Regions from separate parts of the Brevibacillus choshinensis genome, predicted to be linked through region 4. Evidence: riboswitches for the same ligand, from Rfam matches in the RefSeq annotation. Region 4 holds a riboswitch; each other region holds the start of a gene.
What was found. Region 4 has a riboswitch for cyclic di-AMP ahead of ehuB (ectoine/hydroxyectoine ABC transporter substrate-binding protein EhuB). Riboswitches for the same ligand answer to the same signal wherever they lie in the genome.
Positions count from the first base shown of each region.

Region 1 (3,205 bases), 880 kb from region 4:
CTTACCATAATTATAACAGTTTTTACCAGTAAAAGCATACCAAATGACGAAAATGGACGTAACTCACCATCCATACAAAAAAAGGCTGCCGTTGTTACTTGTGGCAGCACTCCTTTATCCGGTTACTTCGATGCTTTTTATATCCTGTAATGCCAAGTTCAACAGTTGCTTGCTATCATCGTGATAAACAAGGATTGTCACTTTCTCCACCTTCAATATTCGTCCTAGAATAACGTCGGATGAGTTTCTAAATTGAATTTTTAATAATGTATTCTCTTGAATCCATTTCTCTAGACGCTGACGAGTCATGAAGCATTCTCCTTTGGTAGCTGGCTGGCTTGTGTTACCACGAGGCCCCTTTAGCTTTGCGTCTCATACTTTCGCATGATTTGCCTTTATCTGGATTGGAAAAAAGGTATTGATGAAATTATAACATCAATAGGCATTTGGAAATAGGTCTTTGGTTTTGAAAACCCTCCCCTTTTTTCGACGAATGAGCGCACCAGCTAGGTAAATAATAAGACAGCAAAGCGGGGACGAGTTGCCCGGCCATAGGTTTCTGCCTTTCTGAGAAAAAACAAAAAAGCCGGCCCCTCGCTTGAGGACGCGGCTTTCCCATACCCTATCATTATCCGATGAATTCTTGCACCCAGTATCCATTCACAAAGCCTACTCCGATTTTGGTGAAGGAAGGATTCATGATGTTTTGGCGGTGACCTTCACTGTTCATCCACTGAGTCATGACTTCATCAGCCGTGCGTTGACCCATAGCAATGTTCTCACCTGCGGTCATAAACGACACCCCGAACTGTTTCATCATGTCAAAGGGAGAACCATACGTAGGGCTTGTATGGTCGAAGTAATGGTTGTTGGACATGTCAGCTGCCTTCGCTTGAGCGACCTTGTTCAAGGAAGCGTCCAGTACTACCGGTTTCAGGCCTGCTTTTGCACGTTCCTGGTTTACCAGATCCGCCACTTGCTTCATAACAGAGGATGCATCCACTTGATGTTGCTTTGCAGGCTGCTGTTGAACGGGCTGTTGTACAGGCTGCTGTTGTACAGGCTGTTGCTTGTATTGCTGTTGAACCGGCTGTTGCATTACTGGTTGATATGCATATTGCGGTTGTACCATATATGGGAAGCCTTGGGCTTGTTGCTGTTGTTGCACTTGCTTGGTCGCCCCTGCATTCAATGGGCAAGGATAAGCAGCCGCGGCAGAAGCTGTGTTAGAAAAGCCGGAAAGAGCAAATCCCAATCCCAATGTCGCGATTGCAATCGTACCTAGGCGTTTCATATTCACATCGTCTCCTTTTTTTAGCCTACGAGGTTAGTTGACGGGTTCGGATTGAGGAAACAACCCTACGCACATTGGCGATTCACCCCATGCAGATCTCTCATCTGCAAGAAAAAAAGTTCCCCCGCACTTCCATTCGTGAGGAAGTTTCGGCTGTTTTGTTTGGCATGACCTAGAATAACAGACATTCGCGGTCAAATGAAAGGTATAAAATTTGGTAGGATTAATGGGATATTAGAGAAAGTGGCAGAAACAGCGACTTCTCTGGGAGCGGTGTCCGAATATCAAAAGGAACGGCGGGGATGGAGGCAACGACTTCTTTTTCAACGAACGGATTTGATCGGGTCATAAACGGATGCTGCGGCATTCGTTTTTGTTTGCAGAACTTCGCGAAATGATATTTCTATGAATCAGGCCATATAATGCACCGTGGCTAAAGAACGGAAACTTTTGTAAGCGGTGAACTGTATATAAATATGGAGAAAGATTACGAAGGGGAGAGAAGGGGAGGAAGTATGAAAGCGATTGTATACGAGCGGTACGGACCGCCGAATGTGCTGCAGCTGCGGGAGGTCGCCAAGCCCGTACCAAATGACGACGAAATCATGATTAAGGTCTATGCTACAACCGTTGCTGCTGGGGATTGCCGGTTACGCAAAGCAGATCCTTTCCTCGCGCGCCTATTCAACGGCCTTTGGAGACCAAAGCGTATCAGGATTCTCGGATTCGAACTGGCGGGCGTGGTCGAATCGGCGGGTAGCCGCGTTACACGGTTCAAGCCGGGAGATTCCGTATATGCTGCCTGCGGAATCAGCTTCGGCGCGTATGCGGAATACAAATGTCTGCCCGAGAATGGCGGTGTCGCACTCAAACCTGCAAACATGACGTTCGAGGAGGCAGCTGCGGTACCGGTAGGCGCCTATACGGCCCTGCAATTTCTCCGGAAGGCCAACATCCAAAGCGGCAGTCGGGTGCTCGTTTACGGAGCTTCTGGCAGCGTCGGGACATATGCCGTCCAGCTCTCCAAGTATTTCGGCGCGGAAGTAACCGGATTGTGCAGCACGTCTAATGTGGAATTGGTGAAATCGCTGGGAGCCGACCGAGTCATTGATTATACAAAAGAGAAGTTCGCAGAGGAAGGTCCGTCTTACGATATCATTTTTGATACGGTCGGGAAGAGTCCATTCCAAGCTTGCGTCAAGCGTCTGACACCGAATGGCTTCTATTTGCGTGCGTACCATGTGGACTTTCTGCCGATCATTGGCGGACTATGGGTCAATGCGACGAGCAGCAAGAAGGTAATCGGCGGATCGTCGAAGGAATCCGCAGAAGACTTAATGTATCTGAAGGAGCTGATCGAGGCAGGAAAGCTGCGTTCTGTAATCGATCGCCGCTTTCCGCTGGAGCAAGCACCGGAGGCTCACAGCTATGTGGATCTGGGACATAAGAAAGGTAACGTGGTACTAACCGTTCGGGGAGACTGAACATTCTGTTCGTTCCGAAGTGAAAAACAAGGTGGTTTTGCGCAGTATGGATGGCTATGATAAACTTGATTCCATTATTTGAGTGGAGCGATCGTTTGGGGCAGTGCCCATTATTCTTGCACAAAGTAGGGAAATGCGTAATGCGTAAGGAGCGGTAGATATGGCACGTGTTTTATTTATCAATAGTGGATCAGAAGGACATATCAATCCAACGATTGGAGTGGTGCAGGAGCTTATCTCTCGCGGAGAAGAGGTAGTGTACTTTACGGTAGAAGCTTTTCGAGAGCGTATGGAGAAGACGGGAGCTACTGTACGAACAATTGACGGTCAAAAATTTATAGAAGCGTTTATCTCGGGTGGAAGAAATTATTTGCTTGAAAGAGTCAACGGTCTTTTACATACGGCAGATATCGTCATCCCTAGCGTT
Region 1 covers NZ_CP069127.1:4,023,446-4,026,650, reverse strand. Annotated here, with positions in the region: gene JNE38_RS20260 (hypothetical protein) at 115-309, opposite strand; cyclic di-GMP riboswitch class I at 322-404, opposite strand; gene JNE38_RS20255 (CAP domain-containing protein) at 629-1,294, opposite strand; cyclic di-AMP (ydaO/yuaA leader) riboswitch at 1,302-1,459, opposite strand; gene JNE38_RS20250 (NAD(P)-dependent alcohol dehydrogenase) at 1,810-2,778, shown strand; gene JNE38_RS20245 (macrolide family glycosyltransferase) at 2,939-3,205, shown strand, end outside.
Region 1: it holds a riboswitch for cyclic di-AMP, as region 4 does, so the genes downstream of both, JNE38_RS20255 (CAP domain-containing protein) here and ehuB (ectoine/hydroxyectoine ABC transporter substrate-binding protein EhuB) in region 4, are expected to answer to the same signal.

Region 2 (3,205 bases), 2.2 Mb from region 4:
GAGGTCGTCCTTTTCAAGGTCAGTCAATGCGTTGTCCAGACCAAAGCTTGTTTGGCGCCATTGACCGCTCATTTGCGCTTCTGCTTCCATGCGCATGACTTTCTCTTCCATGCGGGCAAACCCGCGGCCGGCGGTCTGATTGCCCATTCCTACCACAGCATGATTCACTTGCTTTTGGGTACGAGCTACCTGTGCACGAGCCATCAACGTAAACTTCTTCGCCCGCATCTTGTAAAATTCCTCTTTTAGCTCAGCCAGTTTTTCACGCATTTGGCCGGCAGCCTCCGAAGCGGTCAGGAAGAGGTTTTCATATTCCAAGGCACGGCTCTCATACTGCTTTTTGTCCGCGAGTGCCCGGCGCGCCAGTTCGTCCTCGCCCTCAGTGAGTGCGAGTTTCACTTGGCGGTCGCGCTTTTCGACCAATGCCAAAGCTTCCTCCCACTGCTGACGGAATTTCTTTTCCAAAGCTACCTGACGGGCAACCGCCACTTCAACCTGCCCAATTTCTACTTCCATATCACGCATGTACTGATTGAGCATAACCACCGGATCTTCCATGGAATCCAATGCATCGTTCACCGAAGCTACTGTCAGGTCACGTAAACGTCTAAAGATACTCATTTGTCATTTCCTCCTCATCATATCACATCGTCTAGTTTCATCCAAAAATCACTCTGCTTTTTCTACTTACTGCTGATTTCTTGGAATGCCTTTTTCCCACTTGTCCAGTGCGTCTTCTTTCAATACTCGCTGTGCCCACTGTCTTTCCCACTCAGCTGGCCCTTCTTTGGGAGCTGGCTGCGGTCGGATCAGGCGATAGCCCAGATAGATGATCCCGATCGCCAGAATGCTATGAAACAGCAAGTGCAGCTTCCCAAACAGCATCAGAAGTCCAAAGAGGAAGATCAGCACTCCCCAGAAGCGAGAGCCGCCATGTCCCATTACTTTGCGGGCTCCGTAAAGCATGATCACCCCGGGAACCAGAAGGCCCAAAACATCTCCACTATCGATTCCCAGTTGATCCAGCAAAACCAACCCACCGATTAGCAGCAGAACCAGCCCGAGTAGAAACTTTCCAGACCGTTCGCTCATTCGCAGCTTCCCTCCAATCACCTTGTTGGTGCAGGTGTTAACCTTATGGCCTTATTGTATCCCCGGGCATAGGCTACCCATAACGGGCGTGCGGTTGGTTTTTGTCTCCGACCTTGGACGGATGCTGTTTCCTGCCTCAATCGGACAAGCACATGTTTCTTCAATAGAAGCGCTGCTTCTTGCATTTTCGAGCTTTTCGGTTACAAGATCAGACAAAATATTGTGTCAAAAATATGAACAAACGCTGAAAAAAAAGGAAAATCCGGGCTCGTATAGAATTCCAATAGGAGTGCGTGTAAAAAAACATCGAATATAGCCGAGTTCCGCTTGGCGGAAACGGGGGAACCATGTTTTTCTGGGGTGAATGGTTGCGCTTCATGGCAGCCTAGGGCGTCCTTTCGACCGAACCCTTCAGCTAACCTCGTAGGCTCTTGAAAGGAGCAGTTTCTTTTGCGCAAGTTGTTAGTATCTTTGTTCATCGCTGGATTGCTTGCAATGGGAGCCGGCGCTGCACAAGCTGCTGAGGAGTCCACATCTCCTCTGACAGATGTAGTCAGCGATCTGTACGGTACCCCTTACAAATCTTCCGGCACCACCAAGAAGGGCTTTGACTGCTCCGGATTTACGCGCTACGTATTTGATGCGTTAGGTGTAGACCTGCCACACAATTCTGCTGCCCAGTACCAATTGGGAGCTCCTGTCGCCAAGGATGATTTGCAGCCAGGCGATCTGGTCTTCTTCAAAACCAATGGCCGCAGCATTTCCCACGTGGGCATCTACATCGGAAACGGCACATTCGTGCACTCGGAATCTGGTCGTGGAGTCGTGAACACCAAGCTGAGCGACCCATACTACTGGAGCAAGCGTTACGTTGGCGCCAAGCGTGTGAACGTACCTGTTCTGGAAGCTAAGGCTGAAACTCCGAAAAAGGAAAACGCGGTGCAAGCTGCATCGTTGCCGGGAAATCAAGCTAAATAACAGTTGTTCGGCAAAAGCAATAGTAAGCCAGGGACGTCAGGTCTCTGGCTTTTTCTGACGAAATTTAGGACCAGGTGTCAGGATGTGACTGTGATAAGCGTTTGTTGATGATCATGGAATGGTTTACTTGCCCATATCCATTAGAACCATGGTATGATAGACGATAGTAATTAAAATTATTTTGAATGCTTATTAATGAACTTTATTAATAGAAGTAACTGGGGGTAGTTCCGGTGAAAGATCACGTATTAATTGTCGATGACAACATCGAGATTATTGAGCTTCTTGAAGATATCTTGGAAAACGAAGGCTTTGAGGTGTCTAAAGCCGAGAGCGGCGAGGACGCGCTTGAGCTGTTGAAGCATGGCGAAAGAAAGCCGAATCTCATTTTGCTGGATATCATGATGCCAAACATGAGCGGCTATGAGCTGTGCTCGCAGATCCGGCGGGAATGGGATTTGCCGATTCTGTTTCTGAGCGCCAAAGGGAAAGCGGTGGACAAGGTCGTCGGGTTTGAGATCGGGGCAGACGACTACATCACCAAGCCATTTGATACCGAAGAGCTATTGGCTCGAATCCGTGCACACCTGCGCCGCTATGAACGCATCCGCAAGCACACCGAGGAGATGCCTGAGAAGGAATCGTCCAATTCGCCGATTACGGTCCTGAAGTTCAAGGACCTGGAGATTCATAAAGAGACGTATTCCGTCTATGTCAGCAACGAAAAGATCGAGCTGTCGACCAAGGAGTTTCAATTGCTTACTTTCCTTGCTGAAAATGCCGGCATTGTCTTTACTCGCGAGCAAATCTACGACCGCGTCTGGGGATATGGCTACGGCTCCCTCAATACGGTGACCGTGCACATCAAAAACTTGCGTGAAAAGCTAGAGATGAACCGCCAGTTCATCAAAACACAATGGGGGACAGGCTACGTATTCATCGGGGAGAAGCTGTAAATGAGTCTGCGCAACAAACTGTTTCTCTCCTTCATCGGCTTGCTCGCGCTGAATATTCTCTTGTTCAAGTTTGTCTTCCAGGACATCATCGTCGAACAACTGAAAACAGATCGGCACACCCAATACCAGTACGAAAAGGAAGCGGCAGAGAAGGTGCGGCTCAATCAGCTGCTCCGAAC
Region 2 covers NZ_CP069127.1:897,029-900,233, reverse strand. Annotated here, with positions in the region: gene JNE38_RS04755 (PspA/IM30 family protein) at 1-621, opposite strand, end outside; gene JNE38_RS04750 (LiaF transmembrane domain-containing protein) at 688-1,092, opposite strand; cyclic di-AMP (ydaO/yuaA leader) riboswitch at 1,397-1,537, shown strand; gene JNE38_RS04745 (C40 family peptidase) at 1,543-2,070, shown strand; gene JNE38_RS04740 (response regulator transcription factor) at 2,304-3,026, shown strand; gene JNE38_RS04735 (sensor histidine kinase) at 3,027-3,205, shown strand, end outside.
Region 2: it holds a riboswitch for cyclic di-AMP, as region 4 does, so the genes downstream of both, JNE38_RS04745 (C40 family peptidase) here and ehuB (ectoine/hydroxyectoine ABC transporter substrate-binding protein EhuB) in region 4, are expected to answer to the same signal.

Region 3 (3,205 bases), 2.4 Mb from region 4:
CTTCCTTTTTTATTCCGGCAGTTACGGCTAAAGCCGCTTTCCGATCCTTTAATTTATCGCCGCCATTTGAGCCATAGGCCCAACCGTAGGCAAAAACATCGTCCAGCCATTTCTTGAGAAGGGGTGGACAATTGAACCAATAGATAGGGAATTGTAAAACAAGATGATGATGCGCTTCAATCAGCTTCTGTTCTTTTTCCACATCGATGTTTCCGTCAGGGTATACCTCATGCAGCTCGTGTACTGTATATTTTTCCGGATATTTGCTGAGTTCTTCCACCCAGCGCTTATTGATGACAGATGTCTCTATGCTTGGATGTGTAACGACGACTAGAGTCTTCACGGACGCAGCCTCCCAAGATTTTATTTACTTCTTGAGTATAGGGGCCGCTCCATGAGGAAGTAAGTACGCACTTTTCCTTCAGGTACTAACAAAAAGGTTAGTGTCATCTAGCAGTCGTCCCATAAAGCCTCATCCCAAATACTGATCGTCCTCTGACTCCCGCTTTATTTGCTCCATATATTCCAAATGCCGAAACCCCCACCCGCACATATCTCCCAAAACTGAGCTCAGCGTCTTTCCATGCTCGGACAGAAAATACTCCACCTTGGGAGGGATCTCTTGATAGGCGCGACGCACGATGAGACCGTCCTGCTCGAGCTCGCGGAGCTGATTCGTCAGCATGCCCTGTGTGATGTTCGGAAGCATGCGGCGGAGCTCTCCAAAGCGCTTGGTGCCATCGTGGAGGAGGATGAACAAAATGAGGGGCTTCCACTTACCACCGATCGCCTGAAGCGTGGCGAGAATTCCCTGTGTCCGTTTGGGATCGCGAAGATCTTCTTGCATGTGCTCCCCTCCTGTGAATGAGTAGTACCTGCTTTCATTGTTACTTTAGCAGAGTATCCCGATTTTCGACAGTACGCTGATTTTTCGTACCTAGTACGTTTTTTCATACTGCCCTCCGCGGCAATTGATGCCATCCATGGTACGTTTTTCATGACGTAGTCTGAAAAAAGAGCGTACTTTTCAAGAGTCCCTCCTTTCCGAATAATGGGGCTGAAGTGATGAAATGAAGAAAGGGTGTTCCTCTTGAAAATCATGGTGATTGCTGCGCATCCCAAGTTGACTGAATCCCGTGCCAATCGGGCGCTGCTGGACGAATTGAAAAAGCATGACGAGGTTGTCATCCGCGATCTGTACCAGGAGTATCCCGGCTACGACATCGATGTCCAAAGGGAGCAAGAGCTGCTTCTGGAATACGACAGGGTGGTCTTTCAGTTCCCGTTTTATTGGTACAGCTGCCCCCCTCTCTTGAAAAAGTGGTTTGATGATGTGCTGACCCACGGCTGGGCTTTTGGGCCAGGGGGAGATCATTTGCTGGGCAAAGAGTTCATGATCGCCACGACAGCAGGGGGCACGGAAAGAGCGTATCGCTCAGGCGGAGACGACTTGTACACAATAAGCGAGCTGCTCCGACCCATTGAACGAACCCTGACGAAATGCAACGGAACATTCCTGCCTGCATTCGTCGTGTACAATGCCGATCGGGCATCAAATGAAGTACTCGCGCTCGAAGCAAAGCGTTATGCGGAGCACGTACGAACATCCCTGCGTGTGCTCGCCCATTAAGCGGAAATGAAGACTGGAGCGGATGTCCTCCGAGTAGATCCAACTGCTCAGGAGGGCATCTTTTTCATTCGGAAAAAATAAGTGGATCAGATCTTTACAAGCGGGTTCCTTCGGGAGTAATATTTGTTTCGTAATTAACGAATGTGATCCTAACTGCTAAACAAAAATCGCTGAATCCATCATCTGGGAGCGGGGAAACCAACCGTGGCTGCTTTGCGCAAACGCCACATGGGGTGAATCTCGAATCGTTCGAGTAGGGTGACTCTTTCATCCGAATCCGTCAGCTAACTCCGTAAGTGTCATAAGAGAGACAGCAATTACCTTGCGTATGATCGACATAGTTTATTTCGCTATGCCCAGAAGCCAAGTGAGTTTCTTCTCGTTCGGCTTCTTTTTTGATTCCATTTTCCGGGGAAGGGAGTGATGGCAAGAAAAATCTGCATGAGGGTTGTCAGTTTTGAGAGGGGAAACTAACGGAAAATGTATGCGAGGAGAATCAACATGATATCGGGATTAAAACGATTTTTAATCGGCAGACCGATGAAGTCAAAAGAGCTAGGGGAAGAAAAATTATCGAAGGTAAAAGCGCTAGCAGTGTTGTCATCAGATGCTTTATCTTCCGTAGCTTATGGAACGGAGCAAATTCTTCTCGTTTTAGTAACGCTGGGTGCAGTAGCACTCTGGTACTCGATTCCCATTTCCATTGCGGTTATCGGTCTTTTGACCATTCTCATCTTGTCTTACCGTCAGACGATCTTTGCCTACACGACGGGCGGCGGGGCGTACATTGTAGCCAAGGACAATTTCGGAACCTCAACCGGTTTGGTCGCAGGGGGATCGCTGCTGGTTGATTACATCTTGACAGTAGCGGTGAGTACTTCGGCTTCCACCGATGCCATTACGTCAGCCTTTCCGGTCCTCCACGAGCATCGGGTGCTGATAGCGCTGGTCATGATCGTGACGGTGACCATCCTGAATCTGAGGGGGATCACGGAGTCGGCAACCATTTTAATGTATCCCGTATACCTGTTTGTCATTGCTATTTTTCTTTTGATCATTGGCGGGGGATATCAATGGCTGGTCGGTAACGTGCATGGGCAAGCGCCAGTCTATGGAGCAGCGGTGCCGGGAATCACGTTATTTTTGCTTTTACGCGCATTCAGTTCGGGCTGTTCGGCGTTGACAGGAGTAGAGGCCGTCTCGAATGCCATCCCCAACTTCAAGAATCCTGCCCCGAAAAATGCCGCCGTCACTTTGATCATGATGGGGCTCATCCTAGGTGCGATGTTTATGGGGATCAGCTTGTTGGCCTATGTTTACGGCATTGGCCCAACTCCCAAAGAAACAGTCGTTTCCCAAATTGCTTCAGCGGTGTTTGGAAGGGGGATCCTTTACTACTTTATCCAAGCGGTTACAGCGTTAATCCTTTTCCTGGCTGCCAATACGGCGTTTGCTGCTTTTCCGTTGCTGGCTTTTATGCTGGCGAAGGATCGCTTCATGCCCAACATGTTCATGGTGCGTGGAGATCGCCTGGGCTTCTCCAACGGAATCATCTTTCTCGGCATTCTTTCTGCG
Region 3 covers NZ_CP069127.1:1,092,488-1,095,692, forward strand. Annotated here, with positions in the region: gene JNE38_RS05900 (NAD(P)H-dependent oxidoreductase) at 1-343, opposite strand, end outside; gene JNE38_RS05905 (winged helix-turn-helix transcriptional regulator) at 473-847, opposite strand; gene JNE38_RS05910 (NAD(P)H-dependent oxidoreductase) at 1,091-1,630, shown strand; cyclic di-AMP (ydaO/yuaA leader) riboswitch at 1,789-1,945, shown strand; gene JNE38_RS05915 (APC family permease) at 2,132-3,205, shown strand, end outside.
Region 3: it holds a riboswitch for cyclic di-AMP, as region 4 does, so the genes downstream of both, JNE38_RS05915 (APC family permease) here and ehuB (ectoine/hydroxyectoine ABC transporter substrate-binding protein EhuB) in region 4, are expected to answer to the same signal.

Region 4 (3,205 bases):
ATAGCCGCTGCGATGCTATTGATCGCAGGCAGTGCGGCGGGATCGCATGGCGTATCTGCGGCAGAGGAAAGCAGGATTCGTATCGCTTTTGTGGGAGATATCATGCTGGACAAGAGCGTCGGAAACCAAATCGGGCTCCATGGCGTGGATTACCCGTTTCAAAAGACGGTAGACTTTCTGAAGCAGGCGGATCTGACCATCGGCAATCTGGAGACGTCTGTCAGCACCCGCGGCCAGGCAGCGAAAAAGGAATATACATACCGATCCAAGCCCCAAACTCTGCAAGGATTGGTGAACGCCGGCTTTGATGTCGTCAATCTGGCCAATAACCATTCCTTGGACTACGGCATGGACGCGTTATTCGATACCATGGACCATTTGAAAAAGGTTCAGCTTGGCTATGTAGGTGCAGGGAAAAACGAGGAGGAGGCATTCGCCCCGGACATCCGAACCATCAACGGAAAGCGTGTTGCCGTCATAGGGTTGAGCCATGTACTGCCCAATCGGCAATGGTTTGCTGGAAAAAACAAGCCAGGACTCGCCCATGCTTATTCGTATGAGCCGATGCTCACCTACGTCAAAAAAGCAGTGGCACAGTCTGATATTACCATCGCCGTGATGCACTGGAATCTCGAATACAAGGATAATCCGGAGCCGTATGCGCGGGAAATGGCTCGGAAGCTCATTGACAGCGGGGTAGATGCGGTGGTCGGCTCCCATAGCCATTCGGTGATGGGAATGGAGCTCTACAAAGGGGTGCCGATCTACTACAGCGTAGGCAACTTCGTCTTTACCACCTCTTACAATCCCAAAGGAAGAGAAGCAATGATGGTGGAGCTGACCTTTGGGGAAAAGGAAACCACCTCCAAAGTGATCCCGGTCAAAATCGTGAACGGACAGCCGGTCCCGATGGATGCGGCGAACCGGAAACGGATGATCGGCAAATTGAACCAGTTATCCTATCAAATGAAGTTTGATGAAGAAGGAAATGCAGTCAAAACGGTCGCTTCCCCAACCAAATAGAAAACATAGCGAGCAGGATCATCCGGTCGACACCGCGGCCAGATGATCTTTTTTTGTACTGCAAAAGGCTTTGCGTCGCCAAATTTTCTGGTGAACCGACATAGCGTGAACCTTTTTAGTCAGAGTGGACATGGTAGGATATGGACGGAATTTTTTGGAGATGTCTGGTAATTACGGTTAACAGAGCCTGAGTGGACCAGAAGAGCGAATATACGGAATTATCAAGGATGTGTCAAAAGGAGAGGCATGATAACATGAAACGCGTGTTAACCATAACGGAATCATGAGAGGAGATCAACGAACACCTCCCAATCAAATAGGGGCCTAGTTCCGTCTTTTACGGAAGCGGGGGAACCACGTTAGGGGTTAATTCTGTGATGCACAGAAGGGATGCACACTGCCATCCTACCCGTCAGCTAACCTCGTCGGCTAAAGCAGATTATTCCAAAACCTCAATTGCTAGAGAGCGCATGTCTTGTACACACTGGGAGCGCGTAGTTCCTATTGGGAAAAATCCCTTGTGCACAGCTTGTTTGACATGCCTTCCAGCGAGAAAACAGCCGGCGCATTTGCTTTTCCATGTGGGGATGGCCCTCCCGTATCATGGAAGGTGTTGCGCTGGCTTTTTCTATACATGGGATGTGAAAGGGGAAGGAAGCATGAACAAGAAAAGCTTCATGAGATGGGGATGGACAGCCGTACTGTCGTGCCTTTTGCTTGTCGCAGGATGCGGCTTTGGACAGCAAGCCCGGTCCGTCGCGGGCAATGAGCAGACCCAATCAGCGGAGAGCACATTGGAAAAAGTGAAGAAACAAGGCTTTGTCACGGTGGGCTTCGCCAACGAAAAACCGTACGCCTATGCCACTCCGGACGGAAAATTGACCGGAGAAGCGGTAGAGGTCGCACGCGTCGTCCTCTCCAAAATGGGGATAAACGAAATGAACGGCGTACTGACTGAGTTCGGGTCCCTGATCCCAGGGCTGAAAGCAAAGCGCTTTGACATCATTACGGCAGGCATGTACATCACACCGGCCCGCGCCAAGGAAGTGGCGTTTGCCAATCCGGAATACAGCATCGGGGAAGCGCTCGCGGTGAAGAAAGGAAACCCGCTCCAATTGCGCAGCTACAAGGACATCGCCTTGAACCCAAATGCTAGAATCGCGGTCATGAGCGGCGCGATCGAGATGGAGTACCTGGAGAAATCGGGAGTGAAGCAAGAGCAGCTGGTCCTGGTGCCAGATCAGCCATCGGCGATAGCAGCGCTGCAAGCGGGACGTGCAGATGCCATCACGATGACGGGCCCGTCCCTGCAAGCAGTTCTGGAGAGTGCCAATGACAGCAATGTGGAGAGGGTCATGGATTTCACCCAGCCCGAGATTGACGGGAAAAGCATTCGCGGCTACGGAGCGGCAGCCTTCCGCAAAGAAGATGAAGCGTTTGTCAAAGCGTTCAATGAGGAGCTGCAAAAGCTCAAAGAATCGGGAGAGCTGCTGAAGGTCCTGGAGCCGTTTGGCTTTACCGAGCAGGAGCTGCCTGCCGAGATGACGGCTGAAGGGCTGTCAAAGCAATGATGGGCGCTGCTTCGACGAAAGGAAGGGATGAACATGAGTGAGACTATGCAGCTGATTCCTTTTTTGCTCAAAGGAGCGGCGACGACCTTGCAAGTGACGGCACTCTCGGTGCTGGTCGCCTTCACCGTCTCATTTGCAGCCGGCTTTTGCAGGCTTTCCAAATGGTTTTGGGTTCGCGGGATCATCAGCGCTTATGTGGAAATCTTCCGGGGGACGTCTCTCTTGGTACAGATGTTTTGGCTGTTTTTCGCGCTGCCCCTGCTGGGCATAGAGCTTTCCCCGATCCTTGCGGGAGTGATTGCACTAGGTCTCAACTATGGAGCCTACGGTTCGGAAGTGGTCAGAAGCGCCATTCTTGCCGTTCCAAAGGGACAGATGGAAGCATCGATTGCCTTGAACATGTCGCCTTGGCAGCGCATGAGACGGATCATCTTGCCGCAAGCAACCGTCATGATGCTTCCTTCGTTCGGAAATCTAATGGTAGAGCTGTTGAAGGGGACCTCCCTACTTTCCTTGATCACACTGGCTGATTTGACATTCCAGGGAATGCTCCTGCGCACGTTTGATTCATCCAGAACATTTCAAATATTCGGTCTTATGCTGGTGATGTA
Region 4 covers NZ_CP069127.1:4,902,417-4,905,621, reverse strand. Annotated here, with positions in the region: gene JNE38_RS24560 (CapA family protein) at 1-1,023, shown strand, start outside; cyclic di-AMP (ydaO/yuaA leader) riboswitch at 1,335-1,468, shown strand; gene ehuB (ectoine/hydroxyectoine ABC transporter substrate-binding protein EhuB) at 1,683-2,594, shown strand; gene ehuC (ectoine/hydroxyectoine ABC transporter permease subunit EhuC) at 2,622-3,205, shown strand, end outside.